3 regions of the Streptomyces sp. NPDC007863 genome follow, and region 1 is predicted to be linked to each of the others. Evidence: predicted binding sites of a transcription regulator. Region 1 holds the regulator's gene; each other region holds the start of a gene.
The links. The regulator HrcA, encoded in region 1, represses chaperone genes, less so after heat shock. The targets are predictions, from matches to a motif close to TTNGCACTCNGNNNNNCNGAGTGCNAA.
Positions count from the first base shown of each region.

Region 2: groL (chaperonin GroEL) is a predicted target of HrcA. The motif match lies at 2,992-3,018, and genes of this name have one in related genera.
Region 3: groL (chaperonin GroEL) is a predicted target of HrcA. The motif match lies at 4,693-4,719, and genes of this name have one in related genera.

Region 1 covers NZ_JBEYEI010000012.1:32,654-43,051, reverse strand. The annotation lists gene ABZ621_RS19850 (AAA family ATPase) at 1-201, opposite strand, end outside; gene ABZ621_RS19845 (16S rRNA (uracil(1498)-N(3))-methyltransferase) at 335-1,078, opposite strand; gene ABZ621_RS19840 (nitronate monooxygenase) at 1,075-2,163, opposite strand; gene dnaJ (molecular chaperone DnaJ) at 2,256-3,395, opposite strand; gene hrcA (heat-inducible transcriptional repressor HrcA) at 3,396-4,415, opposite strand; gene ABZ621_RS19825 (MBL fold metallo-hydrolase) at 4,553-5,290, shown strand; gene ABZ621_RS19820 (DUF3097 domain-containing protein) at 5,379-6,185, shown strand; gene hemW (radical SAM family heme chaperone HemW) at 6,211-7,452, opposite strand; gene ABZ621_RS19810 (AMP-dependent synthetase/ligase) at 7,501-9,378, opposite strand; gene lepA (translation elongation factor 4) at 9,606-10,398, opposite strand, start outside.
Region 2 covers NZ_JBEYEI010000016.1:115,929-126,326, reverse strand. The annotation lists gene ABZ621_RS24790 (FG-GAP-like repeat-containing protein) at 1-557, opposite strand, end outside; gene ABZ621_RS24785 (deoxyxylulose-5-phosphate synthase) at 759-1,091, shown strand; gene groL (chaperonin GroEL) at 1,202-2,824, opposite strand; gene ABZ621_RS24775 (cold-shock protein) at 3,171-3,374, opposite strand; gene ABZ621_RS24770 (MoaD/ThiS family protein) at 3,789-4,067, opposite strand; gene thrC (threonine synthase) at 4,100-5,404, opposite strand; SAM riboswitch class I at 5,422-5,564, opposite strand; gene ABZ621_RS24760 (glucosyl-3-phosphoglycerate synthase) at 5,686-6,627, shown strand; gene ABZ621_RS24755 (hypothetical protein) at 6,705-8,579, shown strand; gene ABZ621_RS24750 (trehalose-6-phosphate synthase) at 8,674-10,122, shown strand; gene ABZ621_RS24745 (protein kinase) at 10,228-10,398, shown strand, end outside.
Region 3 covers NZ_JBEYEI010000003.1:273,339-283,736, reverse strand. The annotation lists gene ABZ621_RS06510 (sugar ABC transporter permease) at 1-347, shown strand, start outside; gene ABZ621_RS06505 (carbohydrate ABC transporter permease) at 344-1,192, shown strand; gene ABZ621_RS06500 (hydroxyacid dehydrogenase) at 1,227-2,246, shown strand; gene ABZ621_RS06495 (ester cyclase) at 2,290-2,988, shown strand; gene groL (chaperonin GroEL) at 3,055-4,683, opposite strand; gene groES (co-chaperone GroES) at 4,789-5,097, opposite strand; gene ABZ621_RS06480 (hypothetical protein) at 5,276-5,440, opposite strand; gene ABZ621_RS06475 (polysaccharide deacetylase family protein) at 5,437-6,375, opposite strand; gene ABZ621_RS06470 (class I SAM-dependent methyltransferase) at 6,502-7,686, shown strand; gene ABZ621_RS06465 (hypothetical protein) at 7,622-8,287, opposite strand; gene ABZ621_RS06460 (RNA polymerase sigma factor) at 8,298-9,533, opposite strand; gene ABZ621_RS06455 (YciI family protein) at 9,595-9,960, opposite strand; gene ABZ621_RS06450 (polysaccharide deacetylase family protein) at 10,057-10,398, opposite strand, start outside.

The DNA of each region.
Region 1 (10,398 bases):
CCCCATCGCGCGGACCATCAGCGCGCGGGCGGCGGCGTCCCCCGGCGCGTGCTGGAGGGCGACGGCGGCCTCCGTGACGGCCTCGTCGCTCCGCCCCTCCGCGAGGAGGAGTTCGGCGAAGTGGAGGCGCAGGGGCACGTCGCCGGGCGCGGCGGCGACCGCGGCGCGCAGACTGCGGATCAGGGGGGACTCGTCGGCCATGCGGCTCAGCCTAGAAAAGACCCCGACCGCTTGGACAGCGGGTCCCCGATCTGTGGACAACCGCCCGCCGCCCGCGCCCCTGTGGACAACGCGGCCGCCAGGGCCCACCCGACCCTGATCCGCCGGACAGGCCCTAGCCCCAGCGGCCGGTGCGGCCGAGGACGAGGGCGGTGGCCGCCGTGCCCGCCGTGGAGGTCCGCAGGACGCTCCGGCCGAGCCGGTACGGCCGCGCTCCGGCCGCCTCGAAGGCGGCCAGCTCCTCCGGGGAGACCCCGCCCTCGGGGCCGACGACGAGCACGATCGAGCCCTTCGCGGGGAGCTCGGCGGTGGCGAGGGCGCCGCTGGGGTGGTCGCGGTCCTCGTGCAGCACGGCCGCGAAGTCGGCACCGGCGAGCAGCTGGGCGACCTGCTTGGTGGTCATGAGGTCGTCGACCTCGGGGAAGCGGGTGCGGCGGGACTGCTTGCCGGCCTCGCGGGCGGTGGCGCGCCACTTGCCGAGCGCCTTGAGGCCGCGGTCGCCGCGCCACTGGGTGATGCAGCGGGAGGCGGCCCACGGCACGATCGCGTCGACGCCGGTCTCGGTCATGGTCTCGACGGCGAGTTCGCCCCGGTCGCCCTTGGGGAGGGCCTGGACGACGGTGATCCGGGGCTCCTCGGCGGGCTCCTCGTGCGCGCCCGTCACCTCGACGGTCAGCCGGTCCTTGCCCTCGGTGTCCCGCACCACGCAGTCGGCCCAGCGGCCCCGGCCGTCGGTGAGGACGAGCGTCTCGCCGGCCTGGAGCCGCTTCACGGAGACGGCGTGCCGTCCCTCGGGGCCTTCCAGGACGAAGGTGCCGGCGCCGGGCACGGCGTCGACGACGAAGACGGGGGCGGTCATGAGGCACTCCTGAGGGCCGGGTCGGCGAGGTCGGTGAGGGCGGTGTCGAGTTCGGCGGCGAGCACCCGGACCAGTTCCGCGGCGGGCAGCTCGCGGGCGAGGCGGTGGCCCTGCCCGGCCCACAGGGCCATGCCCTGGGCGTCCCCGGCGGTGGCGGCGGCCTTCCGCAGCGGGGCGGTGAGGTGGTGGATCTCCGGGTAGGCGGCGGGCGCGTACGGCCCGTGCTCGCGCATGAAGCGGTTGACGAGCCCGCGGGCCGGCCGTCCGGAGAAGGCGCGGGTGAGGGCGGTGCGCTGGAAGAGCGGGTCGGTCAGGGCCCGCTTGTGCAGCGGGTGGGCGCCGGACTCGGGGCAGACGAGGAAGGCGGTGCCGAGCTGGGCGGCGCCCGCCCCGGCGGCGAGGACGGCGGCGATCTGCCCGCCGCGCATCAGCCCGCCGGCGGCGACGAGCGGCAGCTCGGTGGCCTCCCCGACCTGGGCGAGCAGGGCGAGGAGGCCGGTGCCGGGCTGTTCGTCGGCGGGGTCGTCGCGGTACGTGCCCTGGTGGCCGCCCGCCTCGACGCCCTGCACGCAGAGCGCGTCGGCCCCGGCCGCCTGGGCCGTCCGGGCCTCCTCCGCCGAGGTGACGGTGACGATCGTGTACGTGCCGGCGCGGGCGAAGGCCTCGAAGGTCTCGGGCTTCGGGCAGCCGAAGGTGAAGGAGACGACGGGGACCGGGTCCTCCAGGAGGATCGCCAGTTTGGACTCGTACCCGTCGTCGCGGCCGTCGTCGGTCTCGCCGAGCGCGGTGCGGTACCAGCCGGCCTCCCCGGCGAGCTGGTGGCGGTAGACCTCGATGGCCGCGGGATCGGCGCCGGGGTCGGTCTGGGGCATGAAGACGTTGACGCCGAAGGGCTGTCCGGTGAGCCCGCGGACCTGCTTGATCTCCTGGTAGAGGCTGCCGGCCGTCTTGTACCCGGCGGCGAGGAAGCCGAGAGCGCCGGCCTCGGCGACGGCGCCGACGAGCGCCGGACAGGAAGCGCCACCCGCCATGGGGGCCTGCACGATCGGGTACCGGAAGAGATCGTTCAGTGCGGTGGTGGACATATGGGCATCGTGTCATGCCCGTTCCGGCGCACGGGAAAGGGGCGGCACTCAGAGTGCCGCCCCTCTCACTCACCGATCATGCCGGCCGGGCCTCAGCGCCCGTTGAAGGCGTCCTTCAGCCGCGAGAACAGGCCCTGCTGACCGGGCTGGAACTGGCCCGTGGGCCGTTCCTCGCCGCGCAGCTTGGCGAGCTCGCGCAGGAGGCGCTCCTGCTCGGGGTCGAGCTTGGCCGGGGTCTGGACCTCGACGTGGACGATGAGGTCGCCGCGGCCGTTGCCCCGCAGGTGGGTGACGCCCCGGCCGTGCAGCGGGACCGACTGCCCGGACTGGGTGCCCGGGCGGATGTCGATCTCCTCCGGGCCGTCGAGCGTCTGCAGCTGCACCTTGGTGCCGAGCGCCGCCGCCGTCATCGGGAGGGTGACCGTGCAGTGCAGGTCGTCGCCGCGCCGCTGGAAGACCTCGTGCGGGGTCTCCTGGATCTCGACGTACAGGTCGCCGGCGGGGCCGCCGCCGGGGCCGACCTCGCCCTCGCCCGCGAGCTGGATCCGGGTGCCGTTGTCGACACCGGCCGGGATCTTCACGGTCAGGGTGCGGCGGGACCGCACCCGGCCGTCGCCCGCGCACTCGGGGCACGGGGTCGGGACGACGGTGCCGAAGCCCTGGCACTGGGGGCAGGGCCGGGAGGTCATGACCTGGCCGAGGAACGACCGGGTGACCTGGGAGACCTCGCCGCGGCCGTGACACATGTCGCAGGTCTGCGCGGCGGTGCCGGGGGCGGCGCCCTCACCCGAACAGGTGCCGCAGACGACGGCCGTGTCGACCTGGAGGTCCTTGGTCGTGCCGAAGGCCGCCTCGTTGAGGTCGATCTCCAGACGGATCATGGCGTCCTGGCCGCGACGGGTCCGCGAGCGCGGCCCGCGCTGCCCGGCCGTGCCGAAGAAGGCGTCCATGATGTCGGAGAAGTTGCCGAAGCCGCCCGCTCCGAAGCCGCCCCCGCCGCCCATGCCGCCGGAGGAGGAGAGCGGGTCGCCGCCGAGGTCGTAGACCTGCTTCTTCTGCGGGTCCGAGAGGACCTCGTAGGCGGCGTTGATCTCCTTGAACCGCTCCTGCGTCTTCGGGTCCGGGTTGACGTCCGGGTGAAGCTCGCGGGCGAGTCGGCGGAAGGCCTTCTTGATCTCGTCCTGGGAAGCGTCGCGGCGCACGCCGAGTGTGGCGTAGTAGTCCGTGGCCACTTACGACTCCGCCAGGATCTGTCCGACGTAACGTGCCACTGCGCGTACCGCTCCCATCGTTCCGGGGTAGTCCATGCGGGTCGGTCCGACCACGCCGAGTTTGGCGACTGCCTCGCCGCCCGAACCGTAGCCGACCGAGACGACCGACGTGGAGTTCAACCCCTCGTAGGCGTTCTCGTGCCCGATGCGTACGGTCATGCCCGATTCCTTGACCTCGCCGAGCAGCTTGAGGAGCACGACCTGCTCCTCAAGGGCCTCCAGGACGGGCCGGATCGTCAGCGGGAAGTCGTGTCCGAAGCGGGTGAGATTGGCGGTGCCGCCGATCATCAGCCGCTCCTCGTGCTCCTCCACGAGCGTCTCCAGGAGCGTCGCGAGCACGGTCGAGACCGTGGCGCGCTCCTCGGCCTCCTCGAAGGACTCGGGGAGGTCCTGCACCAGCTGCGGCACGTCGGCGAAGCGACGGCCGCCGACCCGGCTGTTGAGCCGGGCCCGCAGATCGGCGAGGGAGGTCTCGCCGAAGGGCGCGGGGCAGTCGATCACCCGCTGCTCGACCCGTCCGGTGTCCGTGATCAGGACGAGCATCAGCCGGGCCGGGGCCAGCGACAGCAGCTCGACGTGACGGATCGAGGAGCGGGTCAGCGACGGGTACTGCACGACGGCGACCTGCCGGGTCAGCTGCGCGAGCAGCCGCACCGTGCGGCCCACGACGTCGTCGAGGTCCACGGCGCCGTCGAGGAAGTTGTGGATGGCGCGCCGCTCGGGGGTCGACAGCGGCTTGACGCCCGCCAGCCGGTCCACGAAGAGGCGGTAGCCCCTGTCGGTGGGGATCCGTCCGGCGCTGGTGTGGGGCTGGGCGATGTACCCCTCCTCCTCCAGCACCGCCATGTCGTTGCGCACGGTGGCGGGCGACACGCCCAGCTTGTGACGCTCGGTGAGCGCCTTGGAGCCGACCGGCTCCTCCGTCCCGACGTAGTCCTGGACGATGGCGCGCAGTACCTCGAGTCTGCGTTCGCTGAGCACGCGCACACCTCCCGTTCGGCCGTTCCGGTTGCTCCGCTTTTGGCACTCGCCCTGCCCGAGTGCCAGGAATCCCCCGGCCAGTGTACGGCCGGGGCCGTCGCTCCTGGCAAGGAGGCGGACCCGCTAGCGTCGGAGCCATGGACATCGACGAAGCGGTCTGGGCGGCTCAGGGGTGGGAGAGGCTCGCGTCCGGAGTGGGCCGGCGGCGGCTCCCCGGCTGGGACGCGACCACCGGACTGGTGGTGGGGGACAAGGCCGTGCTGCTCTACGACACCGGCTCCACGCTCGCCGAGGGCGCCGCGATCCGGGCCCAGGCGGAGGCGATCACCGGCGGCCGGCGCGTGACGCACATCGCACTCGGCCACCCCCACTTCGACCACGTCCTCGGCACCGCCGCCTTCGCCGGCGCGGAGGTCTTCGGCGCGGTCGGCATGGACGAGCTCCTCGGCTCCGCGCGCACCCGCGAGGAGCTGTACGTGGACGCGGTGCGCCAGGGGGTCGACGAGCGGGCCGCGGCGGAGGCGGCGGAGGCCCTGGTGGCCCCGCGTCACACGGTCACCGGCGAGTGGACCCTCGACCTCGGCGGCCGCCAGGTCCTCCTGGCCAATCTGGGCCCGGCCCATTCCGGCCACGACCTCGCCGTCTTCGTCCCCGGCGAGCACGAGACCGTCTTCTGCGGCGACCTCGTCGAGGAGTCCGGCGAACCCCAGGCGGGCCCCGACGCCACCGGCGCCCGCTGGCCCGACGCCCTCGACCGTCTCCTCGCCCTCGGCGGCGAGGACGCCCGGTACGTCCCGGGCCACGGCGCCGTCGTGGACGCGGCCTTCGTCCGACGCCAGCGCGATGAACTGGCACGCCGCTTCGGGGTGTCGTAGCGTCACGGAGCGCGCGGCCACGGGCGGTACCCGACGCCTCCCCGGCCGCGCGGAGGACCCGTCCGCGCACCCGGAGGACCGAAACCCCTTGCGCAGCTACAACCCGGACCTGACGCCCCCGTGGAAGAAGCAGGCCCCCGCCCCCGAGGTCCCGGCCGACCCGGACCTGGTGGTCGAGGAGGTCTCCACGGGCTTCTGCGGGGCGGTGATCCGCTGCGAGGCGGGCACGGTGACGCTGGAGGACCGCTTCGGCAAGCACCGGGTCTTCCCGCTCGACCCGCGCGGCTTCCTCCTGGACGGCCGCGTGGTGACCCTGGTGCGCCCCGCCTCCCCCGGCCCGTCCCGCCCGGCCCGTACGGCCTCCGGCTCGATCGCCGTCCCCGGGGCACGCGCGCGCGTGGCGCGGGCGAGCCGCATCTACGTCGAGGGCCGCCACGACGCGGAGCTGGTGGAACGCGTCTGGGGCGACGACCTCCGCGTCGAGGGCGTGGTGGTGGAGTACCTGGAGGGCGTCGACCACCTCCCGGCCATCGTCGCCGACTTCGCCCCGGGCCCCGACGCCCGGCTCGGCGTCCTCGTCGACCACCTGGTCCCCGGCTCCAAGGAGTCCCGCATCGCCGCCGAGGTCGCCTCGGAGCACGTCCTGGTGGTCGGCCACCCCTACATCGACATCTGGCAGGCGGTGAAGCCCGCCACCCTGGGCATCCGGTCGTGGCCGGAAATCCCCCGTGGCCAGGACTGGAAGACGGGCACCTGCCAGGCCCTCGGCTGGCCGTCGGACAACACCGGCGCGGTCTGGCAGGCCATCCTGAAGCGCGTCACCTCCTACAAGGACCTGGAACCGGCCCTCCTGGGCAAGGTGGAGCACCTGATCGACTTCGTGACGGTGGGCTGAGCCCCCCGACCACGAGGACGGCGCCCTAGTCCACCAGGTCCCGCACGACCGCGTCCGCGAGCAGCCGGCCCCTCAGGGTCAGCACGGCCCGCCCGGCGGCGTACGGCTCCGGATCGAGCAACCCGTCCTCCAGCGCCCGCCCCGCGGCCGCAAGCCCCGCGGGCTTGAGCAACGACAGCTCGACCCCCTCCCGAAGCCGCAGCTCCAGCAGGATCCGCTCGACCCGTCGGTCCTCCTCCGCCAGCACCTCCCGCCCGGCACCGGGCGACTTCCCGGCGCCGAGCGCCGCCGCGTACGCGCCGGGATGCTTGACGTTCCACCACCGCACCCCGCCCACGTGCGAGTGGGCGCCGGGCCCGGCCCCCCACCAGTCCGCGCCGCGCCAGTACAGCTCGTTGTGCAGGCAGCGCCCGGCCTCGGAGGTCGCCCAGTTGGACACCTCGTACCAGGAGTACCCGGCCGCCTCGAAGGCCTCGTCGGCGATCAGGTAGCGGTCCGCGTGCACGTCGTCGTCGGTCATCGGCACCTCGCCGCGCCGGATCCGCCGCGCCAGCTGCGTACCCTCCTCGACGATCAGGGCGTACGCGCTGACGTGGTCGGGCCCCGCCCCGATGGCCGCGTCGAGCGAGGCCCGCCAGTCGTCGTCGGACTCGCCCGGCGTCCCGTAGATCAGGTCGAGGTTGACGTGCTCGAACCCGGCCGCCCGCGCCTCCGCGACGCACTCCTCGGGCCGCCCGGGCGTATGGGTCCGGTCGAGGATCCGCAGCACGTGCGGCCGCGCGCTCTGCATGCCGAAGGAGATCCGGTCGAACCCCCCGGCCCGCAGCTCGGCGAGGTACTCCGGGTTCACGGACTCCGGGTTCGCCTCGGTCGTCACCTCGGCGTCGTCCGCGAGCCCGAACTCGTCCCTGATCGCCCCCAGCATCCGTACGAGGTCCCCGGCGGCGAGCAGCGTGGGCGTACCGCCGCCGACGAAGACCGTCCGCACCGGCCGCGGGTCGTCCCCGAGCACCTTGCGCGCGAGCCGGATCTCCTCGACGACCTGACCCGCGTAGTTGTCCCGCGAGGCGAGCACCCCGCCGGCACCGCGCAGCTCGCTCGCGGTGTACGTGTTGAAGTCGCAGTAGCCGCACCGCGTGGCGCAGTACGGCACGTGCAGATAGAACCCGAGCGGCCGCTCCCCCGCCCTCTCCAGGGCGTGCGGGGGCAGCGCCCCGTCCTCGGGCATGGGCTCACCATCGGGCAGTACGGAAGGCATGGGACCCATTGTCCCGTACTGCCCGCCCGTACTGCCCGGATGGCGGCACGCGGCCGGTCAGGCCTCGCGCGAGCCCGTGTACATGTCGTCGATCAGGTCCTTGTACTCGCGCTCGACGACCGGGCGCTTGAGCTTCAGGGACGGGGTGAGTTCGCCGTGCTCGATGTCGAGGTCGCGGGGCAGGAGGCGGAACTTCTTGATCGTCTGCCAGCGCTGGAGGCCCTCGTTGAGGCGGTCGACGTAGCCCTGGATGAGCGTGACGGTCTCCGGGGCGGCGACGATCTCCGCGTACGACTTGCCGCCCAGGCCGTGCTCGCCGGCCCAGCCGAGGAGGGCGGGCTCGTCGAGGGCGATGAGGGCGGTGCAGTAGTTCCGGTCGGCGCCGTGGACGAGGATGTTGGAGACGAAGGGGCAGACGGCCTTGAAGTGGCCCTCGACCTCGGCCGGGGCGATGTACTTGCCGCCGGAGGTCTTGATGAGGTCCTTCTTGCGGTCGGTGATCCGCAGGTAGCCGTCGGCGGAGAGCTCGCCGATGTCGCCGGTGTGGAACCAGCCGTCGGCCTCCAGGACCTCGGCGGTCTTCTCGGGGAGGCCGTGGTAGCCCTCCATGATGCCGGGGCCGCGGAGCAGGATCTCGCCGTCGTCGGCGATGCGGACCTCGGTGCCGGGGAGCGGCTTGCCGACGGTGCCGGTGCGGTAGGCCTCGCCGGGGTTGACGAAGGAGGCGGCGGAGGACTCCGTCAGGCCGTATCCCTCCAGGATGTGGACGCCGGCGCCGGCGAAGAAGTAGCCGATCTCGGGGGCGAGCGCGGCGGAGCCGGAGATGCAGGCGCGCAGCCGGCCGCCGAAGGCCTCGCGGATCTTGGCGAAGACGAGGGCGTCGGCCACCTTGTGCTTGGCGGTGAGGCCGAAGGGCGCGGAGGCGGTGCCGGTGCGGCGGAAGTTGTCCTGGGTGACCTTGGCGTACTCGCGGCCGACGCCGGCGGCCCACTGGAAGATCTTGTACTTGGCTCCGCCGCCGGCCCGGGCCTTGGCGGCGACGCCGTTGTAGACCTTCTCGAAGATGCGGGGGACGGCCGCCATGTAGGTCGGCTGGACCACCGGCAGGTTCTCGATGATCTTGTCGACGCGGCCGTCGACGGCGGTGACGTGGCCGACCTCGATCTGGCCGGAGGTGAGGACCTTGCCGAAGACGTGGGCGAGCGGCAGCCACAGGTACTGGACGTCGGCCTGGGTGACGAGGCCGGTGGCGGCGATCGCCTTGGCCATGTACGACCAGTTGTCGTGCGGGAGGCGGACGCCCTTGGGGCGGCCGGTGGTGCCCGAGGTGTAGATGAGGGTGGCGAGCTGCTCGCGGGTGATCGCGCCGACCCGCTCCTTGACCGCCTCGGGGTGCTTCTCCAGGTACGCGGCTCCGCGCGCCTCCAGGTCGGCGAGGGTGAGGACCCACTCCTCGGAGGTGTCGGCGCCCTCGGGGTCGATGACCACCACGTGGTGGAGGCCGGGCAGCTCGGCGCGGCGCTCCACGGCCTTGGCGAGCTGGGCGGCGTTCTCGGCGATGAGCACCTTCGACTCGGAGTCCGAGAGGATGAAGGCGGACTCCTCGGCGTTGGTCTGCGGGTAGACCGTGGTGGTGGCCGCGCCGGCGCACATCACGCCGAGGTCGGCGAGGATCCACTCGACGCGGGTGGAGGAGGCGAGGGCGACGCGCTCCTCGGGCTGGACCCCGAGGTCGATCAGACCGGCGGCGACGGCGTGGACGCGCTCGGCGGCCTGGCCCCAGCTGAGCGACTTCCAGTCGTCCGGTCCGGTGCCCGAGGCGGCGGGCACCGGGTAGCGGTAGGCCTCCGCGTCGGGTGTGCGCTCGACCCGTTCGAGGAAGAGAGCCGCGACGGAGGGCAGCCGGTCGTCGATCTGGATCTGGTTGTCGCTCACGTCGTCCTCCGGGCGGCGGCGATGCCTGTTGGCGGTGCGGTGGTCATACAACTACGGATGTGCGGCTACGGACGCGTAACTAACTCGCGAGTAACCTGCGGGGGGCTTCAGATTAGAGCGCCGACGTCCGGTACGTAAGGGCCTGTGGATAACGGTGGATAACGAACGGGCCCGCGCGCCGGAGGCACGCGGACCCGTTCCGTCCACGACGGGGTGGCCGAATCCTGCTACTTCTTCGACTTACCGCCGGATTCGTCGCTCGACAGGACGGCGATGAAGGCCTCCTGGGGCACCTCCACCGAGCCGACCATCTTCATGCGCTTCTTGCCTTCCTTCTGCTTCTCCAGCAGCTTCCGCTTACGGGAGATGTCACCGCCGTAGCACTTGGCGAGGACGTCCTTGCGGATGGCGCGGATGGTCTCGCGGGCGATGACCCGGGAGCCGATGGCCGCCTGGATCGGCACCTCGAAGGCCTGCCGGGGGATGAGCTCGCGCAGCTTGGCGACGAGCCGCACGCCGTACGCGTACGCGGCGTCCTTGTGGGTGACGGCGGAGAAGGCGTCGACCTTGTCGCCGTGCAGCAGGATGTCGACCTTGACCAGGCTGGAGGCCTGCTCGCCGGTGGGCTCGTAGTCGAGGGAGGCGTAGCCGCGGGTCTTGGACTTCAGCTGGTCGAAGAAGTCGAAGACGATCTCGGCGAGGGGCAGGGTGTAGCGGATCTCCACCCGGTCCTCGGAGAGGTAGTCCATGCCGATCAGCGTGCCGCGACGGGTCTGGCAGAGCTCCATGATCGCGCCGATGAACTCGCTGGGCGCGAGGATCGTGGCGCGCACGACGGGCTCGTACACGTCGTCGATCTTGCCCTCGGGGAACTCGCTCGGGTTGGTGACCGTGTGCTCGCTGCCGTCCTCCATGACCACGCGGTAGACCACGTTGGGCGCGGTGGCGATGAGGTCGAGCCCGAACTCGCGCTCCAGCCGCTCACGGATCACGTCGAGGTGCAGGAGGCCGAGGAAGCCG
Region 2 (10,398 bases), on a different contig from region 1:
ATGACCGCGCCCGTGTCGTCCTGGGTGAGGACGGACGGCTGCGCGGTGGCGCCCGGCAGGCGCACCTGGCGGTCGGCGGGCGCGCCCGTCCCGAACCCGTGGAAGGAGAGGGTGACCCCGTCGCTCCCGGGCTGGACCCGGACCAGCTGATTGCCGGCGACGAGCGGCAGCCACGTCTGTCCGGCGGTCGTGTCCACCGTGTCGGCCCGCCCGGCCTTGAAGTCGTGGACGGTGGCGCGGCCGCTCTCCGGGTCGGGGCAGACGTACCGGTCGCCGTACGCGTAGGACTCGTCCGCGGACGAGCACGCCGGAGCCACGACGCTGTTTCCGTAGCCCAGCTTCACCCAGCGCTTCTCCGGGCCCTTGGCCAGGAGCGCGCCGCTGACGCCGACCGCTTCGAGCGTATACGCCGGCAGGGTGCCCGCCTGGGGCATCGGGTCGATGATCGCCTCGTACGGCGCGGTGTCGGCGGCCACCGCGGCCGGGGCCGCGGCGGTGAGGCCGGTGACGGCCAGGGCCGCGCTCAGCGCGAGCGCGACCGTTCTTCGAACGGACAAAAGGGGTCCCCCTCATACGAAAAGCGTCGATGACGACAGGCTGCGGAGGGGTACGCGGAGACGGCGGCATGGCAGACGGACGGACGGCCACGGCGGTACGCGCGGGCGCCGGCCCGATGCCCCCCACCTGCCGGCTGAAGTGATCGTACAACCGGTCGAAACCGGCATGCCAGAGACTTCCCCCACCCCTACCCTGCCCCCATGGGGATCCGGAGGAGTTCGTACGTCTGTCTGCCGTGCCGCGCCTCGTACAAGCAGGGGGACGAGCACGGGCCCGAGCACCGCTGTCCGCGGTGCGGGGAGCCGACGACCGGGGTCGGGACCGCGTTCCAGCCGCCGCGGCGGCGGGACACCGAGGGGTGGCGGGTGCTGTCCGTGCTGCTGCACGCGGGGGTGCGGTTCCCCACCAGCTGCTGTCAGGGGTGCGGGCCCGGCTACCGGCCCCGGACGCTCGCCGAGGTGAAGGCGCGGGTGGCGTACGCGCGCCGGACCGGGGAGCCGCTCGCCGAGGCGCTCGTCCGGCCGGTGGTCTGAGACGCGGAAGGACCGGGAACGCGCCGAGGGCGGCACCCCCCTCGCGGGGAGTGCCGCCCTCGGCGTTCGCGTTCGACTCGCGTCAGCGATGAACTGCCGATCCGTCAGGATCAGAAGTCCATGTCACCGCCCGGCATGCCGCCGCCGGCCGGGGCCGCGGCCTTCTCCGGCTTGTCGGCGATGACGGCCTCGGTGGTGAGGAAGAGCGCGGCGATCGACGCGGCGTTCTGCAGCGCGGAGCGCGTCACCTTGGCCGGGTCGATGATGCCCTCGGCGACCAGGTCGACGTACTCGCCGGTCGCGGCGTTGAGGCCGTGGCCCGGGGTCAGGTTGCGCACCTTCTCGACCACGACGCCGCCCTCGAGGCCGGCGTTGACCGCGATCTGCTTGATCGGGGCCTCCAGGGCGAGCTTGACGATCGCGGCACCGGTGGCCTCGTCGCCGTCCAGCTCCAGCTTCTCGAAGACGCTGGAGGCCTGGAGCAGGGCCACGCCGCCGCCGGCGACGATGCCCTCCTCGACGGCCGCCTTGGCGTTGCGCACGGCGTCCTCGATGCGGTGCTTGCGCTCCTTGAGCTCGACCTCGGTCGCGGCACCGGCCTTGATGACCGCCACGCCGCCGGCGAGCTTCGCGAGGCGCTCCTGGAGCTTCTCGCGGTCGTAGTCGGAGTCGCTGTTCTCGATCTCGGCGCGGATCTGGTTCACGCGGCCCGCGACCTGCTCGCTGTCACCGGCACCGTCGACGATGGTGGTCTCGTCCTTGGTGATGACGACCTTGCGGGCGCGGCCCAGGAGGTCGAGACCGGCCGACTCCAGCTTGAGGCCGACCTCCTCGGAGATGACCGTGCCGCCGGTGAGGATGGCGATGTCCTGGAGCATGGCCTTGCGGCGGTCGCCGAAGCCCGGGGCCTTGACCGCGACGGAGCGGAAGGTGCCGCGGATCTTGTTGACGACCAGGGTCGACAGGGCCTCGCCCTCGACGTCCTCGGCGATGATCAGCAGCGGCTTGCCCGACTGCATGACCTTCTCCAGGAGCGGGAGGAGGTCCTTCACCGAGGAGATCTTGGAGTTGACGATGAGGAGGTAGGGGTCCTCGAGCGAGGCCTCCATGCGCTCCATGTCGGTGGCGAAGTACGCCGAGATGTAGCCCTTGTCGAAGCGCATGCCCTCGGTGAGCTCGAGCTCCAGACCGAAGGTCTGGGACTCCTCGACCGTGATGACGCCTTCCTTGCCGACCTTGTCCATCGCCTCGGCGATGAGCTCGCCGATCTGGGTGTCGGCGGCGGAGATGGAGGCGGTGGAGGCGATCTGCTCCTTCGTCTCGACCTCCTTCGCCTGGTCGAGCAGGGCGCCGGAGACGGCCTCGACGGCCTTCTCGATGCCGCGCTTGAGGGCCATCGGGTTGGCACCGGCGGCGACGTTGCGGAGGCCCTCGCGGACGAGCGCCTGGGCGAGGACGGTGGCGGTGGTCGTACCGTCGCCGGCGACGTCGTCCGTCTTCTTGGCGACTTCCTTGACCAGCTCGGCGCCGATCTTCTCGTACGGGTCCTCGAGCTCGATCTCCTTGGCGATGGAGACACCATCGTTGGTGATCGTGGGGGCGCCCCACTTCTTCTCGAGGACGACGTTACGGCCCTTGGGGCCGAGGGTGACCTTGACGGCGTCAGCGAGCTGGTTCATGCCGCGCTCGAGACCGCGCCGGGCCTCCTCGTCGAACGCGATGATCTTGGCCATGTGAAGTGGTCCTCCCGGACATGGGGTGGATAACGCTCCAGGACCGCGCCGACGCCCGCGACGGACGGCCTCCGCGCACCGTGTGGTTCCTTGCCCCACCCGGGTCGGCGGCCTCGTCATGCCCAGTCCTCGTAGCACTCTCACCTTCCGAGTGCTAACGCCAATGATTAGCACTCGACCCATGCGAGTGCAAGCGACTCTCGTGGATCGGGCACCTCGACGCCATCCGCGCGCGGGAGGCGCGCGCGAGGCGCCCCACCGGCGTCCGGGAACGCGTGAGGGGCCCGCATCCCAGGGGATGCGGGCCCCTCGACGACGAGACGTCGGTGGCCGATCGCGCCGCGCCTCAGGCGGTCACCTTGACCATGTCCGCCTGCGGACCCTTCTGACCCTGCGAGATCTCGAACTCGACTCGCTGGCCCTCTTCGAGGCTGCGGTACCCATCCATCTGGATGGCGCTGTAGTGGACGAAAACATCCGCACCACCGTCGACCGCGATGAAGCCGTAGCCCTTCTCCGCGTTGAACCACTTGACGGTGCCCTGAGCCATGCCTAACTCCCCTATTACTTACTGGCCCTTGCGCGGATCCGCACTTCACGGACCCGGGTCAGAACCTGCGCCGGAACGCGTCGACCGCGGCTGAATGTATCTGTCCAACTGCCCTCTGCAACAGGGCAATCCACCGGGAATTCTGGAAGGCGCGGAAAGGGGAATCGGGGAGAAATCCATGAATTGCCGGGCAACTCGGGCCGGGCGAAAGCGGCATAAGGGGCAGAGTGCCTATGCTTTTCGGCCGCTTCTTGGCCCGTTCTCGTCAGGTCCGCGGCCACTCTCATATGCGCCCGGCATGCGCGGCGGAGGGGGCTTCCCCAACTCTATCGCGCTCAACCATGCAGAATTGCCCCCTCCGCTTTCTCTCGCGGAAGGGGCAATTCTGTAGCGAAAGCTACCAACAGGTAAGGATCAGCAGCCGCCGGCGACGGCCGGGATGATCGAGACGCCCGCGCCGTCCGGCGTGGCGGTCTCCAGGCCCTGCTCGAAGCGGACGTCGTCGTCGTTCACATAGACGTTCACGAAGCGGCGCAGCTTGCCCTGGTCGTCCAGGACGCGGGCGGCGATGCCCGTGTGGTTCTTCTCCAGGTCGGCGATGACCTCGGCGAGGGTGCCGCCCTCGGCCGGGACCTCGGCCTGGCCGCCGGTGTAGGTGCGGAGGATGGTGGGGATGCGGACGTTCACGGCCATGTCGATGCTCTCCGTACGGGTGTCGGCGGGTGTCAGTGGGCCAGGCCCGCGTCGCGGAACGCGTCCAGGCTCGGGCGGATGGTGGCGGTCGCCTGAGAACTGTCGGCAACGGCGTCCAGGGTCTTGAGCCCGTCACCGGTGTTGAGGACGACGGTGGTGAGGTTCGGGTCGATGACGCCGGCCTCGACGAGCTTGCGCGCCACGCCGACGGTCACGCCGCCGGCCGTCTCGGCGAAGATGCCCTCGGTCCGGGCGAGCAGCTTGATCGCGTCCACGACCTGCTCGTCGTTCACGTCCTCCACCGCGCCGCCGGTGCGGCGGGCGATGTCGAGGACGTACGGGCCGTCGGCCGGGTTGCCGATCGCCAGGGACTTGGCGATGGTGTTCGGCTTCTGGGGCCGCACGACGTCGTGGCCGGCCTTGAAGGCCGCCGACACCGGGGAGCAGCCCTCGGCCTGGGCGCCGAAGATCTTGTACGGCTTGTCCTCGACGAGGCCCAGCTTGACGAGCTCCTGGAGCCCCTTGTCGATCTTGGTGAGCTGGGAGCCGGAGGCGATCGGGATGACCAGCTGGTCGGGGATGACCCAGCCGAGCTGCTCGCAGATCTCGTACGCGAGCGTCTTGGAGCCCTCGCCGTAGTACGGGCGGAGGTTGACGTTCACGAAGCCCCAGCCCTCGCCGAGCGGGTCGCCGATGAGCTCCGAGCAGAAGCGGTTGACGTCGTCGTAGTTGCCCTCGATGGCGACGAGGTCACCGCCGTACACGCCGGCCATGACGACCTTGCCCTGCTCCAGGTCGTGCGGGATGAAGACGCAGGAGCGGAAGCCGGCGCGGGCGGCGGCGGCGCCGACGGCGCCGGCGAGGTTGCCGGTGGAGGAGCAGGAGAGGGTGGTGAAGCCGAAGGCGCGGGCGGCCTCGATGGCCTGGGCGACGACCCGGTCCTTGAAGGAGTGGGTCGGGTTGCCGGAGTCGTCCTTGACGAAGAGCTTGCCGGGGGCGACGCCGAGCTCGCGGGCGAGGTTGTCGGCCTTGACGAGCGGGGTCCAGCCGGGGTTCAGGTTCGGCTTCTCGGCGACGTCGGCCGGGACGGGCAGCAGGGGCGCGTACCGCCAGATGTTCGCGGGGCCGGCCTCGATCCGCTTCCGCAGCTCCTCCGGGTCGCCGAGCGGCAGTTCGTAGGCCACTTCGAGGGGGCCGAAGCAGAGCTCGCAGGCGAAGATCGGGCCGAGGGCGAAGACCTCGCCGCATTCGCGACAGGAAAGCCCGGACGCGGGACCGAGATCGACGGTGGTGCCGGTGGTGTCGGCGGCGGCAGGTGCGGAGGTCTGTACAGCCATGGAGGGGAGGCCCTTTCTCCTCATCTTCCTCATGACGCATTTCGCCATGAGACGGATTTGGCACCTTCCCTAGCCGGGGGCCTCGCTGGCGCAAGACAAACCGACTGGAGGGTTGCCGGGGCTTCAACGGGCCGTATCCCTCTGCCCCTCTGGATGAGCGGTATTCGATTGTGAGACGCGGGCGGGACCCCGACATGCATCGGGCCTCCGCGTTGTTCAAGACTGTAACCGAAGGCTTCGAAGGTGGAGACGGTCGTCCGATCCGCGAGATGGAGATCACGTTGCTGGAAGAAGTGGAGCGCTGGCTGACCCGGCGGTCCTGGTCCGTGTCCGACCGCCCCCTGGAGCGGGTGCTCGCCGCCAAGCGGGGGACGACGGTCAGCGTGGTGCTGCCCGCGCTGAACGAGGAGGCGACGGTCGGGGACATCGTCGGCGTGATCCGGCGCGAGCTGATGACCGAGGCGGTGCCGCTCGTCGACGAGCTGGTGGTGATCGACTCGGGCTCCACCGACCGCACCGCCGAGGTCGCGGCGGCGGCCGGCGCGCGCGTCGTCGCCCGCGACGACATCCTCCCCCGCATACCGGCGGTGCCGGGCAAGGGCGAGGTCCTGTGGCGCTCACTCATGGTGACCGGCGGGGACGTGGTGTGCTTCGTCGACGCGGACCTGAGGGACTTCTCGGCGGACTTCGTCACGGGGATCGTGGGCCCGCTCCTCACCGACCCGGACGTCGACTTCGTGAAGGCGATGTACGACCGCCCCTTCGGAGACACCCCTGGTCAGGGCGGCCGCGTGACGGAACTGGTGGCGCGCCCGCTGCTCAACCTGCACTGGCCGCGCCTCGCCGGCTTCGTGCAGCCGCTGGGCGGCGAGTACGCGGCCCGGCGCTCGCTGCTCGAACGGCTCCCCTTCCCCGTCGGTTACGGAGTGGAGCTGGGCCTCCTCGTCGACGCGCTGCACACGGTGGGCCTGGACGCCCTCGCGCAGGTGGACGTCGGGGTCCGCAAGCACCGGCACCAGGACGGGCAGGCGCTGGGCCGGATGGCGGCGGCGATCTACCGCACGGCGCAGGTGCGGCTCTCCCGGGGCCATCTCGTACGCCCCTGGCTCACCCAGTTCGAGCGGGGCGAGGACGGCTTCGAGCCGCGCACGTACGCGGTGGACACGGAGGAGCGCCCGCCGATGGCCGAGATCACGGAGTACGCGCAGCGCCGCGTGGCGTAGGGACGTCACGACGCGAAGGCGCGCCATCGCGTGGCGTAACGTCCGTAGATGATGCGCTTTGCCTACATTGCCCTTTTATGCGCTTCAGATCATCGCACCCGCTTCTCCGCGTGCTCGCGGCGGGCTCCCTCGCCGTGGGCGCGCTCTCGCTGACGACGGCCGGGCCCGCCGCCGCCGACGTCGTCGAACCCTTCGGCGAGCGGTACCAGGAGTCCCTGTACGGGGACTTCACCACCATCGGCAACACCGTCATGGGCTGCCCGGAGACCCCCGCCGACCTGGCGGCCCGCTGCGCCACCGCCACGAAGGGCGAGGGCGCGGACAACAACAACACCTTCGTGATGCGGCGCCTCGACACCGCCGGCACCGGCGACGCCTACGGCTCCAGCACCGGCCGGGTCCGGCTCCCCGAGGGCGCCGAGGTGGCGTACGCCCGCCTCTCCTGGGGCGGCAACGACGGCACGTACCGGGGCCCGAGCGGGGCGCGGCTGAAGCGCTGCGACATCTCCGGCGCCGACGTGGCGCCCTCCCCGGGGGACCCGGCGACCACGGCCCCGCTGCTCGCGGTCGGGGCGAAGGCGGCGGCGCCCGTCTCGATCGACAGCATGGTCGTCGACCCGGCCGACACCAGCGGTCCGCACTACTACACGGGCGAGTCCGACGTGACCGCCGCCTTCGCGGGCGTCTCGGGGACGGGCGCGCCGGTGGCGGTCGGCGTGAGCGGCGTCTGGGCGCCGGACGGCAAGGGCTGCGTCGCCGGCTGGTCCCTCACCGTCGTGTACCGCTTCCCGGGCCCCGACCCGGTGAAGGCGCCGGAGCGGCGCTCCGTCCACGTCTACGGCGGGCACGTCCTCCAGCGCTCGACCTCCCCGGCGACGACGATCACGGTGGACGGCTTCCACCGCTCCCCGGGGAAGGCGCGGGCGAGCGTGACGGCGTACGAGGGCGACTGGAACACCCCCGGCGACAGGTTCCTCGTCGACGGGAAGAACGTCACCGAGTCCCACACCGGCAACACCGCCAACTTCTTCGTCAGCGAGGACGACGGCGCGGTCTCCCCGGACCTCGTCGACAACCTGTCCATCGACGCGAAGGAGTTCGACGTCCCCGACGGCGCGATCCCGGTCGGCGCGGCCTCCGCCGAGCTGACCTTCTCCACCAGCGGCGACACCTACGTGCCCTCCGGCCTCGCCTTCTCCGTGCCCGTGCCGGACCTGGAGGTCACCAAGACGGCGCACCCGCGCACGGTGAAGCCCGGGGACACCCTCACGTACACGATCACCGCGAAGAACGTCAGCGGGCTCGACCACCCGGACGCCTCCTTCGCCGACGACCTCACCGAGACCCTCGACGACGCCGACTACGCGGGCGACGCGAAGGCGGACCTGGGCGAGGTCGCGTACGAGAAGCGGAGGATCGGCTGGACCGGCGACCTCCCGGCCGGGAAGACGGCCACCGTCACGTACTCGGTGAAGGTGAAGGACCCGGCGACGGGCGACGGCAAGCTCCGCAACGCGGTCGTGGTGAGCTCCCCGCGCTCCAACTGCGGCGAGGGCAGCGAGGACCCGGCGTGCGCGGTGACCCCGGAACTGGAGAAGCCGGACCCGGGCCAGTCCCCGTCGACGTCCACGCCGTCGCCGCCGCCGACGCCGGAGCCCACCGACCCGACGTCCGGGCCCACGGAGCCCACCACCGCCCCGACCGACCCGTCCCCCTCCCCCTCCCCCTCGCCCTCCGTGACCACCACCGCGGCCCCGGCCCCCGGCCCCGGTCACGGCGGCACGGGAGGCGGCGGAACCGGCGGAACGGGCGGGTCCTGGGGCTCGGGCGGCTCCATGGCCGAGACCGGCGCGCACGGCGAGCGGCTGTGGCTGCTCGGCGCGCTCGCCGTGGTCCTGGCGGCGACGGGCCTGGTCGCGAAGGCGGCGATGCGCGGCCGGCGGATCCGCTGAGCACCGGCGTGGACGCCGGAGGCCGTCCGTATCCGGCCGACCGCTGACCGTATACGTACGTTTGAGCGGTTACGGGACGGGCTAGGTTCGCCACATGGCTTCCGTACTCGTGGCATCCAACCGAGGCCCCGTCTCGTACACGCTCGGTGACGACGGCACGCTCTCCTCCCGCAGGGGCGGCGGCGGCCTCGTCTCCGGCCTGAGCGCCGTGGACTCCCAGGACGGCCTGTGGGTGTGCGCGGCGCTCGGCGACGGCGACCGCGAGGCCGTCCGGCGCGGCGTCGCCGAGCCCGGGGTCCGGATGCTGGACATCGATCCGGAGGTGTACGCCGACGCGTACAACGGCATCGCGAACTCGGTGCTGTGGTTCCTCCACCACCACCTGTACGACATCCCCCGCGAGCCCGTCTTCGACGCCGCCTTCCGCCGCCGCTGGGACTCCTACCGCGCCTACAACCGCGCCTTCGCCGAGGCCCTGGCCGCCGAGGCGGCCGAGGGCGCGGCGGTCCTGGTGCAGGACTACCACCTGGCGCTCGTCCCCGGGATGCTGCGCGAGCTCCGCCCCGACCTCAGGATCGGTCACTTCACGCACACGCCGTGGGTGTCGCCGGAGTACCTGCGGATGGTGCCGGACGACATCGTCGAGGAGCTGCTGTGGGGCATGCTCGGCGCGGACGAGCTCGGTTTCCACACCTGGGGATGGGCGGCCTCCTTCATCGGCTGCTTCCAGCAGCGTGAGGACGCGACGGGCTACTCCCAGGGCGTGTGGCCGAGCGGCGACCCCTGGTACGGCGTGGAGTGGCGCCGGTACGGCATCGGGAAGGGCCGGACCCGCGTCCGGGTGTACGCGCTCGGCGTCGACGGCGACGAGCTGCGGGCCCTCGCCCACCGCCCCCAGGTCGACGAACGCCTGGCCCGGCTCCGCGAGGAGGTCGGGGACCGGAAGACCATCGTCCGCGTCGACCGCACCGAACTGTCGAAGAACATCCTGCGCGGCCTGCTGGCCTACCGGGAGCTGCTGACCGAGCACCCCGAGTGGCGCGACAGGGTCGTCCACCTGGCCTCCGCCTACCCCTCCCGGCAGGACCTGGAGTCGTACCGCGCCTACACGGCGTCCGTCGTCGCCCTCGCCGAGGAGATCAACGCCGAGTTCGGCACGGCCGGCTGGCAGCCGGTCCTGGTCTCCGTCGAGGACGACTTCACCCGCTCCCTCGCCGCGTACCGGCTCGCCGACGTGGCCCTGGTCAACCCGGTCCGGGACGGCATGAACCTCGTGGCGAAGGAGATACCCGTGGTCTCGGACGCGGGCTGCGCCCTGGTCCTGTCGACCGGCGCGGGCGCCCACCGCGAGCTGGGGGACGACGCCCTCACCGTCGACCCCTTCGACGTCTCGGCCACCGCCGAGGCCCTCCACACGGCCCTCACCATGCCGGCCGAGGAGCGCGCCGCGCGCACCGGGCGCCTCGCCGAGGCCGCCACCGCCCTCCCCCCGCAGCGCTGGTTCCTCGACCAGGTGGAGGCCCTGCGGACCACCTCGGACTGACCCCGCCCCCCTCCAACTCCGTCCCCCTTCCCGTCCGTTGTGGACCGGGCACGCCCCCGCCCCCTAGCCTGCTCCCGGGGCGAGGCGTGATCAGGGGGAGGCGCGGTGGCGGAGCAGCGAGGGGGTGCGGTGCGGCCGGGCGACCGGATCGGGCCGTACACCGTCCTCACCGAACTGGCCGGCGGCGGGATGGGCCGGGTGTACGTGGCCCGGTCGCCCGGCGGACGGACGGTGGCCGTGAAGACCCTGCTGGGCGCCGCCGACGGCGGGACCATC
Region 3 (10,398 bases), on a different contig from region 1:
CCATCGACCGCTCCGTCCTCGAAGCCGCCACCGTCGACGGCGCCGGCGCCTGGCGCACCGCCTTCGCCGTCAAGATCCCGCTGCTCCGCGGCTCCCTGGCGATGGTCGGCCTCTTCACCGTCATCGGCTCCCTCCAGCTCTTCACCGAACCGCTGATCCTCAGCAGGGGCACGGGCTCCGCCGTCACCTCCACCTGGACGCCGAACATGTACGCGTACTCCGCCGCCTTCGACCGCAACGACTACGGCCTGGCCGCGGCCGCCTCGATCCTGCTGGCCCTGACGGCCGCGCTGCTCTCCTTCGCCGTCACCCGCCTGACCGGCCGCCGGAAGGAGAAGGCCGCATGAGCGCCCCCCGCTCCCGCCTGCTGTCGAGGACCGCCGTCAACGGCGTCCTCGCCCTCGCCACCTGCTACATGCTCTTCCCGCTCGTCTGGCTGGTCACCGCCGCCACCAAGGACGCCGGCGGCCTCCTCGCCGGAAACGCCTTCTCCTTCGAGGGCTTCGACCTCGGCGGCAACCTCGCCCGGCTCGCCGAGTACAACGACGGCGTCTACTTCCGCTGGTACCTCAACAGCCTCCTGTACGCCGGAGCCGGCGCCGCCGCCTGCGCGCTGATCAGCGTCGCCGCCGGATACGCCTTCCACGTCTACGACTTCCGCGGCAAGGAGAAGCTCTTCGGGCTCGTCCTGCTCGGCGTCCTCGTCCCCACCACCGCGCTCGCCCTGCCGATGTACCTGCTCGCCAGCGAACTCGGCATCGTCAACACCTACGCCGCCGTGCTCCTGCCGGTCCTCGTCAACCCCTTCGGGGTCTACCTCTCCCGGGTGCTGTGCGCCGCCTACGTCCCCGACGAGGTCCTGGAGGCCGCCCGCGTCGACGGCGCCGGCGAGCTGCGGGTCTTCTGGTCGATCGGTCTGCGCACGGTCATGCCGGGCTTCGTGACCGTCTTCCTCTTCCAGTTCACCGCCGTCTGGAACAACTTCTTCCTCCCCCTGGTGATGCTCTCGGACCAGAAGCTCTTCCCGCTGAGCCTCGGCCTGTACGCGTGGAACAGCAACGCCCACGCCGAACCGGACTACTACCCCCTGGTCGTCACCGGCTCCCTGCTCGCCGTCGTCCCCCTCGTCCTCGCCTTCGTCTCGCTCCAGCGCCACTGGAAGGCCGGCCTCACCGCCGGCAGCGTCAGGTGAGGAGCCCCGTCACGTGAGGAGCTCACCTCCCACCATGCACCCGACCACCGACAACCGCCCCGCGCTGCTGCTCGCGATGGGCCCCGGCGTCGCCGACCGCCTCCTCACCGACGCCCACCGCACCCGCCTCTCGGCCCTCACCCGCACCGATCCGCACCTGGTCGCCCACGACCTGACCGCCCCCGACCGGCGCACCGCCGCCGCCCTCGCCGAGGCCGAACTCCTCCTCACCTGCTGGGGCGCCACCCCGCTCACCCCGGAGGTGCTGGCCCGCGCCCCCCGCCTCAAGGCCGTGGTCCACGCGGCCGGTTCGGTCAAGCACCACATCACCGACGCCTGCTGGGAGCGCGGCCTGAAGGTCACCAGCGCCGCCGCCGCCAACGCGCTCCCGGTCGCCGAGTACACCCTCGCCGCGATCCTCTTCGCCGGGAAGCGGGTGCTGCGCTCGGCCCGCCGGTACGCCGAACTCCGCGCCGGCCACGGCTGGCTCGCCGAGTCCGCCGCCTGGGGCAACTACCGCCGCACGGTCGGCATCGTCGGCGCCTCCCGGATCGGCCGCCGGGTCGTCGACCTCCTGCGCCCCTTCGACGTCGAGGTGCTGCTCCACGACCCGTATCTGACGACTCCCCCGCCGGGCGCGGCCCTCGCCGGTCTGGACGAGCTCTGCGCCCGCAGCTCGGTGGTCTCCGTGCACGCGCCGCAGCTCCCGTCCACGTACCGCATGATCGGTCCCCGCCAGCTCGCCGCCCTGCCCGACGGCGCCACCCTGATCAACACCTCCCGGGGCTCCCTGGTCGACGAGGACGCCCTCCTCCCGCACCTCGCCGCGGGCCGCCTCCACGCGGTCCTCGACGTCACCGACCCCGAGCTGCCGCCGCCCGACTCCCCGCTCTACACCCTCCCCAACGTCCTGCTCACCCCGCACGTCGCCGGCTCCCTCGGCAACGAGCTGCACCGGATGACCGACCAGGCCCTGGACGAGATCGTCCGCTACACCCGCGGCGAGCCGTTCGCGGAGGAGGTAAGAGCCGCCGACCTCGGCCACTCGGCCTAGACTGGAGGGGTCCATCCGCGGCTTCGCCCGGTCGGAGGCGGCCATGACCTTCGTGCAGATCATCGATTGCAGGACGAGCCAGGTCGAGGAGCTCAACCGGCTCATGGACCGCTGGGTCGAGCAGACCCGGGGGAAGCGGACCGCCACCCACTCCATCGTCGGGACCGACCGGTCCGACGCCCAGCACGTCGTGGAGATCGTGGAGTTCCCCTCGTACGACGTGGCGATGCGCAACTCCCAGCTGCCGGAGACCGACCGGATCTTCCGGGAGATGGTCGCCCTCTGCGACGAGATGCCGACCTTCACCGACCTGGACGTGGTCCGGGACGAGGCGCTGTACAAGGCGAACGCGCGGCAGCTGTTCGAGCGGCTGGCGGACGGCTCGGACCTGGCGCTGCTCGACGTCCTGCTCGCCGAGGGCTATCACGACCACGACCCGACCAGCCCGCAGGACGCCATCGGGCTCGACGCGGTCCGACGCGAGGTGGAGATGTGGCGCGCGGGCTTCGACTTCGCGTTCGAGATCGAGGACCAGATCGCCGACGGCGACCGCGTCTGCACCCGCTGGACGTGGACCGGCTCCCACGTCGGGGACTTCATGGGCCTCCAGCCCACCGGCATGGAGGTCACCATGACCGGCACCACCATCCACCGCTTCCGTGACGACGGGAAGATGATCGAGGGCTGGTGGCAGTACGACCTGCTCGGGCTGATGGGCCAGCTCGGCGCGGTCGAGGCGTGAAAACACCGAGGCCCGGTGCCCCCGCGACGGGGGCACCGGGCCTCGGTGATCACTCAGTCAGTGGCCTCAGTGGGAGTGGCCGTGCGAGTGGCCGTGGCCCGCGTCCGCCGGCTCCTCCTCCTTCTTCTCCACCACGAGGGTCTCGGTGGTGAGGAGCAGGGAGGCGATCGACGCGGCGTTCTCCAGGGCGGAGCGCGTGACCTTCACCGGGTCGATGACGCCGGCCTTGACCAGGTCGCCGTACTCGCCGGTGGCGGCGTTGAAGCCCTGGCCCTTGTCGAGCTCGGCGACCTTGGAGGTGATGACGTAGCCCTCCAGGCCGGCGTTCTCGGCGATCCAGCGCAGCGGCTCGACGGCGGCGCGGCGGACGACGGCGACACCGGTGGCCTCGTCGCCGGTCTTGCCGAGGTTGCCCTCCAGGACCTTGACGGCGTGGACGAGCGCGGAGCCACCACCGGAGACGATGCCCTCCTCGACCGCGGCGCGGGTCGCGGAGATGGCGTCCTCCAGACGGTGCTTCTTCTCCTTCAGCTCCACCTCGGTGGCGGCGCCGACCTTGATCACGCACACGCCGCCGGCCAGCTTCGCGAGGCGCTCCTGGAGCTTCTCGCGGTCCCAGTCGGAGTCCGTGGACTCGATCTCGGCCTTGATCTGGGCGACGCGGCCCGCGACGTCGGCGGACTCGCCGCCGCCGTCGACGATGGTGGTGTCGTCCTTGGTGACGGTGACGCGGCGGGCGGTGCCCAGCACGTCGAGACCGGCCTGGTCGAGCTTGAGGCCGACCTCCTCGGCGATGACGGTGGCACCGGTGAGGGTGGCCATGTCCTGGAGCATCGCCTTGCGGCGGTCGCCGAAGCCGGGGGCCTTGACGGCCACGGCGTTGAAGGTGCCGCGGATCTTGTTGACGACGAGGGTGGAGAGCGCCTCGCCCTCGACGTCCTCGGCGATGATCAGCAGCGGCTTCGAGCCACCGGCCTGGATGACCTTCTCCAGGAGCGGCAGGAGGTCCTGGATCGAGGAGATCTTGCCCTGGTTGATCAGGATGTACGGGTCGTCGAGGACGGCCTCCATACGCTCCTGGTCGGAGACCATGTACGGCGAGAGGTAGCCCTTGTCGAAGGCCATGCCCTCGGTGAACTCCAGCTCCAGGCCGAAGGTGTTGGACTCCTCGACGGTGATGACACCGTCCTTGCCGACCTTGTCCATGGCCTCGGCGATGAGCTCGCCGACCTGCTGGTCCTGGGCGGAGAGCGCGGCGACGGCGGCGATGTCCGACTTGTCGTCGATCGGGCGCGCGGTGGCGAGCAGCTCGTCGGAGACGGCCTTGACGGCGGCGTCGATGCCCTTCTTCAGGGAGGCCGGGGAGGCGCCGGCGGCGACGTTGCGCAGACCCTCGCGGACGAGCGCCTGGGCGAGCACGGTGGCGGTGGTGGTGCCGTCACCCGCGATGTCGTTGGTCTTGGTCGCCACCTCCTTGACGAGCTGGGCGCCGAGGTTCTCGTACGGGTCGTCGATCTCGACCTCGCGGGCGATCGTGACACCGTCGTTGGTGATGGTGGGGGCGCCGAACTTCTTGTCGATGACGACGTTGCGGCCCTTGGGGCCGATCGTCACCTTCACCGTGTCGGCAAGCTTGTTGACGCCGCGCTCAAGGGCGCGACGGGCGTCCTCGTCGAACTTCAGGATCTTCGCCATGGGAGCGGTTCAGCCCTCTCGGAAATCGTGTGGGAAAACGAACCGCGCCCCTGGACGCCCAAGAGATCAAGGGGTCAGGGGCGCGGTCAAAGCAGGTACGTCGTCTTACTTCTCGATGATCGCGAGCACGTCGCGGGCCGAGAGGACGAGGTACTCGTCGCCGTTGTACTTCACCTCGGTGCCGCCGTACTTGCTGTAGAGCACGACGTCGCCGACCTTGACGTCGAGCGGCAGGCGCTCGCCGTTCTCGAAGCGGCCCGGGCCCACGGCGAGGACGGCGCCCTCCTGGGGCTTCTCCTTCGCGGTGTCCGGGATGACCAGGCCGGAGGCCGTGGTCTGCTCGGCGTCGAGCGGCTGGACCACGATGCGGTCCTCAAGCGGCTTGATGGCAACCTTGGAGCTGGCGGTCGTCACGATCCGACCTCCCCCTTCGGAGATCTCGCGGGGTTAACTGTCTGGGGTCGCGACCAGCTGGGATCCGTCGTCGCGGGTGCCGGACCTGCCCGTCGCTGTTCTGGCACTCTCCTGCGGGGAGTGCCAGAGCCGAGACTATGACCGCGATTAGCACTCGGTCAAGCGGAGTGCCAATTCCTCACCCCGTGGCGCCCTCCGCGCGGACGGCGCCGGCGGCCGGTCCGCCGTCGCCGACCCGCTCGACGGCCTTGCGGCCGAGGCGTTCCAGGGGGTCGACCGTGGCGGCGCAGCCGGTGAGGGCGAGGAGGAGGGCGGCGATCAGCAGGGGCCGCAGGCGGTTCATACGTAGTCCTCCAGCTTGGCGACGGCGTAGCCCTTCGAGGTGATCACGTTCATCACCCGCCGGATCATGTCCGGCATGCTGCCCTTCCAGTCCTCCTCGCCGCGGAAATGGGTGAGGACGATGTCGCCGGGGTGGAGGTCGCGGTCCCACTCGCGCCACTCCATGTGGTCGGGGAAGGCCTCGGAGGCCCAGAGCGGGACGGCCTCGACGCCGCAGGACTTGGCGGCGCGCAGGGTGTCCTCGTTGTAGTTGCCGTAGGGCGGGCGGAAGAGTTCGGGGCGCTTGCCGTACTTCTTCTCGATGACGTCCTGCATGCCGCAGATCTCGCGCTTCTGGCGGGCGTAGGAGAGTCCGGGCAGGTACTTGTGGTTGAGGGTGTGGTTGTGGAGGGCGACGCCGCGCGACTGGGACTTCTGCATCCTCCCGAAGTAGCCGTAGTCGTCGCTGACCACGTAGTCGCTGAGGAAGGCGCTGTACGGGATGTCCAGGTCGGCCATCATCCGGATGAGCGCGGGGTCCTTCTCGGCGCCGTCGTCGATCGTCAGGAAGACGATCTTCTCCTTGGTGGGGACGGTGGTGAAGACGGGCGGCAGGCCCTTCCCGTCGGTCTCGAAGCCCTTGCGGGTGGTGATCCTCGGCTTGGTCTTCGGCGGGGCGGGGGCTTCGAGGGGGGTCAGCTTGAGCCCCCACTTCTTCGCGGCGGCGGCCCGCGCGGCCCGTCGCTTCGCCAGCGCGGCCTTCTCGGCGGCGGCCTTCTCGGCGGCGAGCCGGGCGGCGGTCTTCGCCGGGGCCTGCTGGCCGGCGGCGGGCGCGGGGGCGCCGCCGGTGCCCGGTCCGGAGGCGGTGTCGGAGCCGCCGGAGCAGGCGGCGGTGGAGGTGAGCGCGGCGACGAGGAGTGCGGCCCCCAGGGCACGGCGCGAGCCACCCTTTGTCATCATTTCTTCCTTTTGTCGTACGAGTCGTATGGCGCCGCATCCTGTCAGCGCGACCCGCCCCTCCGGCCGCGACACCGCCGAGCCGGCCCCACCGTCCCCCACCCGGCCCACAGGGAGAATGGGACGGTGACCGACCTCGCCGCCTTCACCGCCCTGCTCGCCCCCGAGGGCCAGACGCTCCTCGCCGCCCTGCGCGACTACGACCCCGCCCAGGAACTGGCGGTCGCCTCCCGGCTGCGCCGCGACCACCCCGCCGAACTCGTCTCGGCCGCCCTCGGGCAGGCCCGGCTGCGGCAGCGCGCGGTGGCGAAGTTCGGCGCCGAGGACGCGTACCGCATGTACTTCACGCCGAACGGCGTCGAGCAGTCCACCCGCGCGACCGTCGGCACCTACCGCGCGGCCCGCCTCAAGGCCCTCGGCGTCGGCTCGGTCGCCGACCTCTGCTCCGGCATCGGCGGCGACGCGCTCGCGCTCGCCCGCGCCGGCATCTCCGTCCTCGCCGTCGACCGCGACCCGCTCACCGCCGAGGTCGCCCGCGCCAACGCCGCCGCGCTCGGCCTCGACGGCCTGATCGAGGTGCGCTGCGCCGACGTCACCGAGATCGACACGGCGCCGTACGACGCCGTCTTCGTCGACCCGGCCCGGCGCGGCGGGCGGGGCCGCATCTTCGACCCGGAGGCCTACTCGCCGCCGCTCTCCTGGGCCATGGAGGCCGCCCGCAAGGCCCCGCGCGCCGCCCTGAAGATCGCCCCCGGCATCCCGCACGAGACCGTCCCGGACGAGGCCGAGGCCGAATGGATCTCGGACGGCGGGGACGTGAAGGAGGCCGTCCTCTGGTTCGGTACGGAGCCGGGCGCGCGCCGGGCCACCCTGCTGCCCTCCGGCGCGAGCCTCACCGGCCGGGGCCTGCCCGACCCGGCGGTCCGCCCCGTCGGCCGGTACCTCTACGAGCCCGACGGCGCCGTCATCCGCGCCCACCTGGTCGCCGAGGTCGCCGAGGAGCTGGACGGGGGCCTGATCGACGGGACGATCGCGTACGTCACCGCGGACGAGCTGCGCCCCACCCCGTACGCCTCCGCCTACGAGATCACCGACGTCCTGCCCTTCAACCTCAAGAAGCTGAAGGCCCTGCTGCGCGAGCGCGAGGTCGGCACCCTGACGGTGAAGAAGCGCGGCTCGGCCGTCGAGCCCGAGGAGATCCGCCGCAAGGTGCGGCCGAAGGGCCCGAACGCGGCGACGGTCCTGCTCACACGTGTCGCGGGGGCCCCGACGATGCTGATCGGCCGGCCGGCCGCACAGGCCCGAGCCTGACCGCCGTCCGGTAGTGCCCGACGGCCTTGAAGAGCCCGGTCAGGCCGTTGATCCAGAGGATGAGCGCGACGCCCATGCCGTACGCGACCAGGCCGTAGCCGTTCGCCGGGTCCGCCCCGGCGGGCACGGCGAAGCCCAGCCACAGCCCCAGACCGCACAGGACGGCGGAGACCGCCATCCAGCAGGCGCTCGCGACGGGCGCGCGCAGCCGCGCGTCCGTCGGCCCGTGCCGGTCCAGGGCGGCCCAGCCGAGCAGCCGTGCCCGCGCCACGCGGTCCCGGCGCACCCCGCGCACCGCGAGCCAGACGCCCGGGACCATCACCCCGAGGCCGAGGACGGCGATGACAAGCCCGATGAGGAAGGTGATCGGGTCGAGGATCGCCCCGTGGCCGAGGTCGACGAGGAGCACCCCGACCATGCCCCAGCCGAGCTGGAGCACCAGCACCGCCCCGGCGAACAGCGCGAACCTCGCCCCGCCGAGCAGCCGCCGGGTCAACTCCCCCATCGCGAGGGCCCGGTCCGCGAGCAGCGCCTCCCGGTCGGCCCAGCTGCGGAGCTCGGCGGGCGGGGGCGGCGGGGGCAGCGGTATGCGCGGGGACATGATCAGCACCCTAGGCGGTCCCGTCCGCCGACTTCCTTTCGCGGCCCCGGAGCAGCGTCCGCTCCCGCTCGTTCCTGGTCAGCTCCGCCGCCCGCGCGAACTCGGCCCGCGCCTCCTCCGTCCGTCCGAGGCGGGCGAGCAGGTCGCCGCGGACGCTGGGCAGCAAGTGGTAGCGCTCCAGGGCGGGTTCGGCGGCGAGCGCGTCGACGATCGGGAGCGCGGCGGCCGGGCCCTCGGCCATGGAGACGGCCACCGCCCGGTTCAGTTCGACCACCGGTGACGGGGCCAGCTCCATCAGCCGCCCGTACAGTCCGGCGATGGTCGTCCAGTCGGTCTCCTCGTAGGAGCGGGCCCGCGCGTGGCAGGCGGCGATCGCGGCCTGGAGGGCGTACGGGCCGTAGGCGCGGCCTCCCCCGGACTCCGTCCGGGGGGACCCCCAGGCGCGGGCGAGGGCCGCGTATCCGCGCCGGACGAGGAGGCGGTTCCAGCGCCGCCGGTCCTGCTCGGCGAGGAGCACAGGGCGTCCGTCGGGGCCGGTGCGGGCGAGCGTGCGGGAGGCCTGGAGTTCGAGGAGCGCGGCGAGGCCGTGGACCTCGCTCTCGCCCGGCATGAGGGCGGCGAGCCCCCGGGCCAGCCGGAGCGCGTCCTCGCAGAGCCCGGGCCGCAGCAGGTCGTCGCCGGCGGTGGCCGCGTACCCCTCGTTGAAGACCAGGTAGACGACCTCCAGGACGGAGCCGAGGCGGGCCGCCCGGTCCTCCCCGTACGGCACCTCGAACGCCACCCCCGCCTTCGCGAGCGCCCGCTTGGCGCGGGTGATCCGGGCGGCGACGGTGGCCTCCGGGACGAGGAAGGCGCGGGCGATCTCGTCCGTCCGCAGCCCGCCGACGAGCCGCAGGGTGAGCGCCGCCCGGGCCTCGGCGGAGAGCACCGGGTGGCAGGTGGTGAAGACGAGCCGCAGCACGTCGTCGTCGATGTCGCCGGGGCCGGAGGGCTCGGGGTCGTACGACTCCTCGGGCAGGTTCCGGCCGACCTCGGCGAGCTTGCGCGCGTACGTCTCGCGGCGCCGCACGAGGTCGACGGCCCGGTGCTTGGCGGTGGCCGTCAGCCAGGCACCGGGCCGGTCCGGGACGCCGTCGCGCCGCCACTGTTCGAGCGCGGCGACGAGGGCGTCCTGGGCGATCTCCTCGGCGATGCCGACGTCCCGGACGATCCGCGCCACCGTGGCGATGATCCGCGCCGACTCCATCCGGAAGACCGTCTCCAGCGTGCTCTCCACCGTCACGCCTCACATGACAGCACGGCGCGGGTCAGCCTTCCGGCATCTCCTCGACCTCGCGGACCTCCAGGCCGACCTTCCACTGCGGCGGGTGGACGGCGAGGAAGCGCTTCCCCCACTCGACGGCCTCGGCCATGTCCTTGCACTGGAGCATCGCGTAGCCGCCGACGACCTCCTTGGTCTCGGTGAAGGGGCCGTCGGTGAAGGACAGCTTCCCGTCCGACCAGGTGATCCGGGTGGCCTCGGCGGTCGGCTTCAGGCCGGCGGTGTCCACCATGGCGCCGGCCTTGGTGATCTCCTCGAAGAGGGCGCCCATCCGCTCCTCGAAGCCGGGGTCGGCGCTCTCCATGTCGATGGTGTTCTCCTCGATGCGGACGAGGGAGAGGAAGCGGGGCATGGTGACTCCTGGGGGTGCGGTGGCGGGGCCGTTCCCCGCCTTCCACACATACGTCGAACGGGCCGGGCCCGCATCGACACCGCGCCCGGACTTTTCTCAGACGTAGTCCTCCAGGCGGGCCACCGTGAAGCCCTGCTCCTGGATCCTGCGCAGCATGGTCGCGGTCATCTCGGTCATCGTGCGGCCCTTGAGCTCGCCGGGGCCGCGGAAGTGGGCGAGGACGATGTCACCGGGGTGGAGCTTCCGGTCGCCGCGCTGGTACTGCATGTCGTTGATCTGCATGGACTCGCGCCAGAGGACGATCGCGTCGACGCCGCAGCTGCCGGCGACGGCGCGGGTGGCCTCGTTCCAGTTGCCGAACGGCGGGCGGAAGAGGCGCGGGGCGGTGCCGTAGCGCTCGCGCAGCCTCTTCTGCTGCCCGCAGATCTCGCGGCGCTG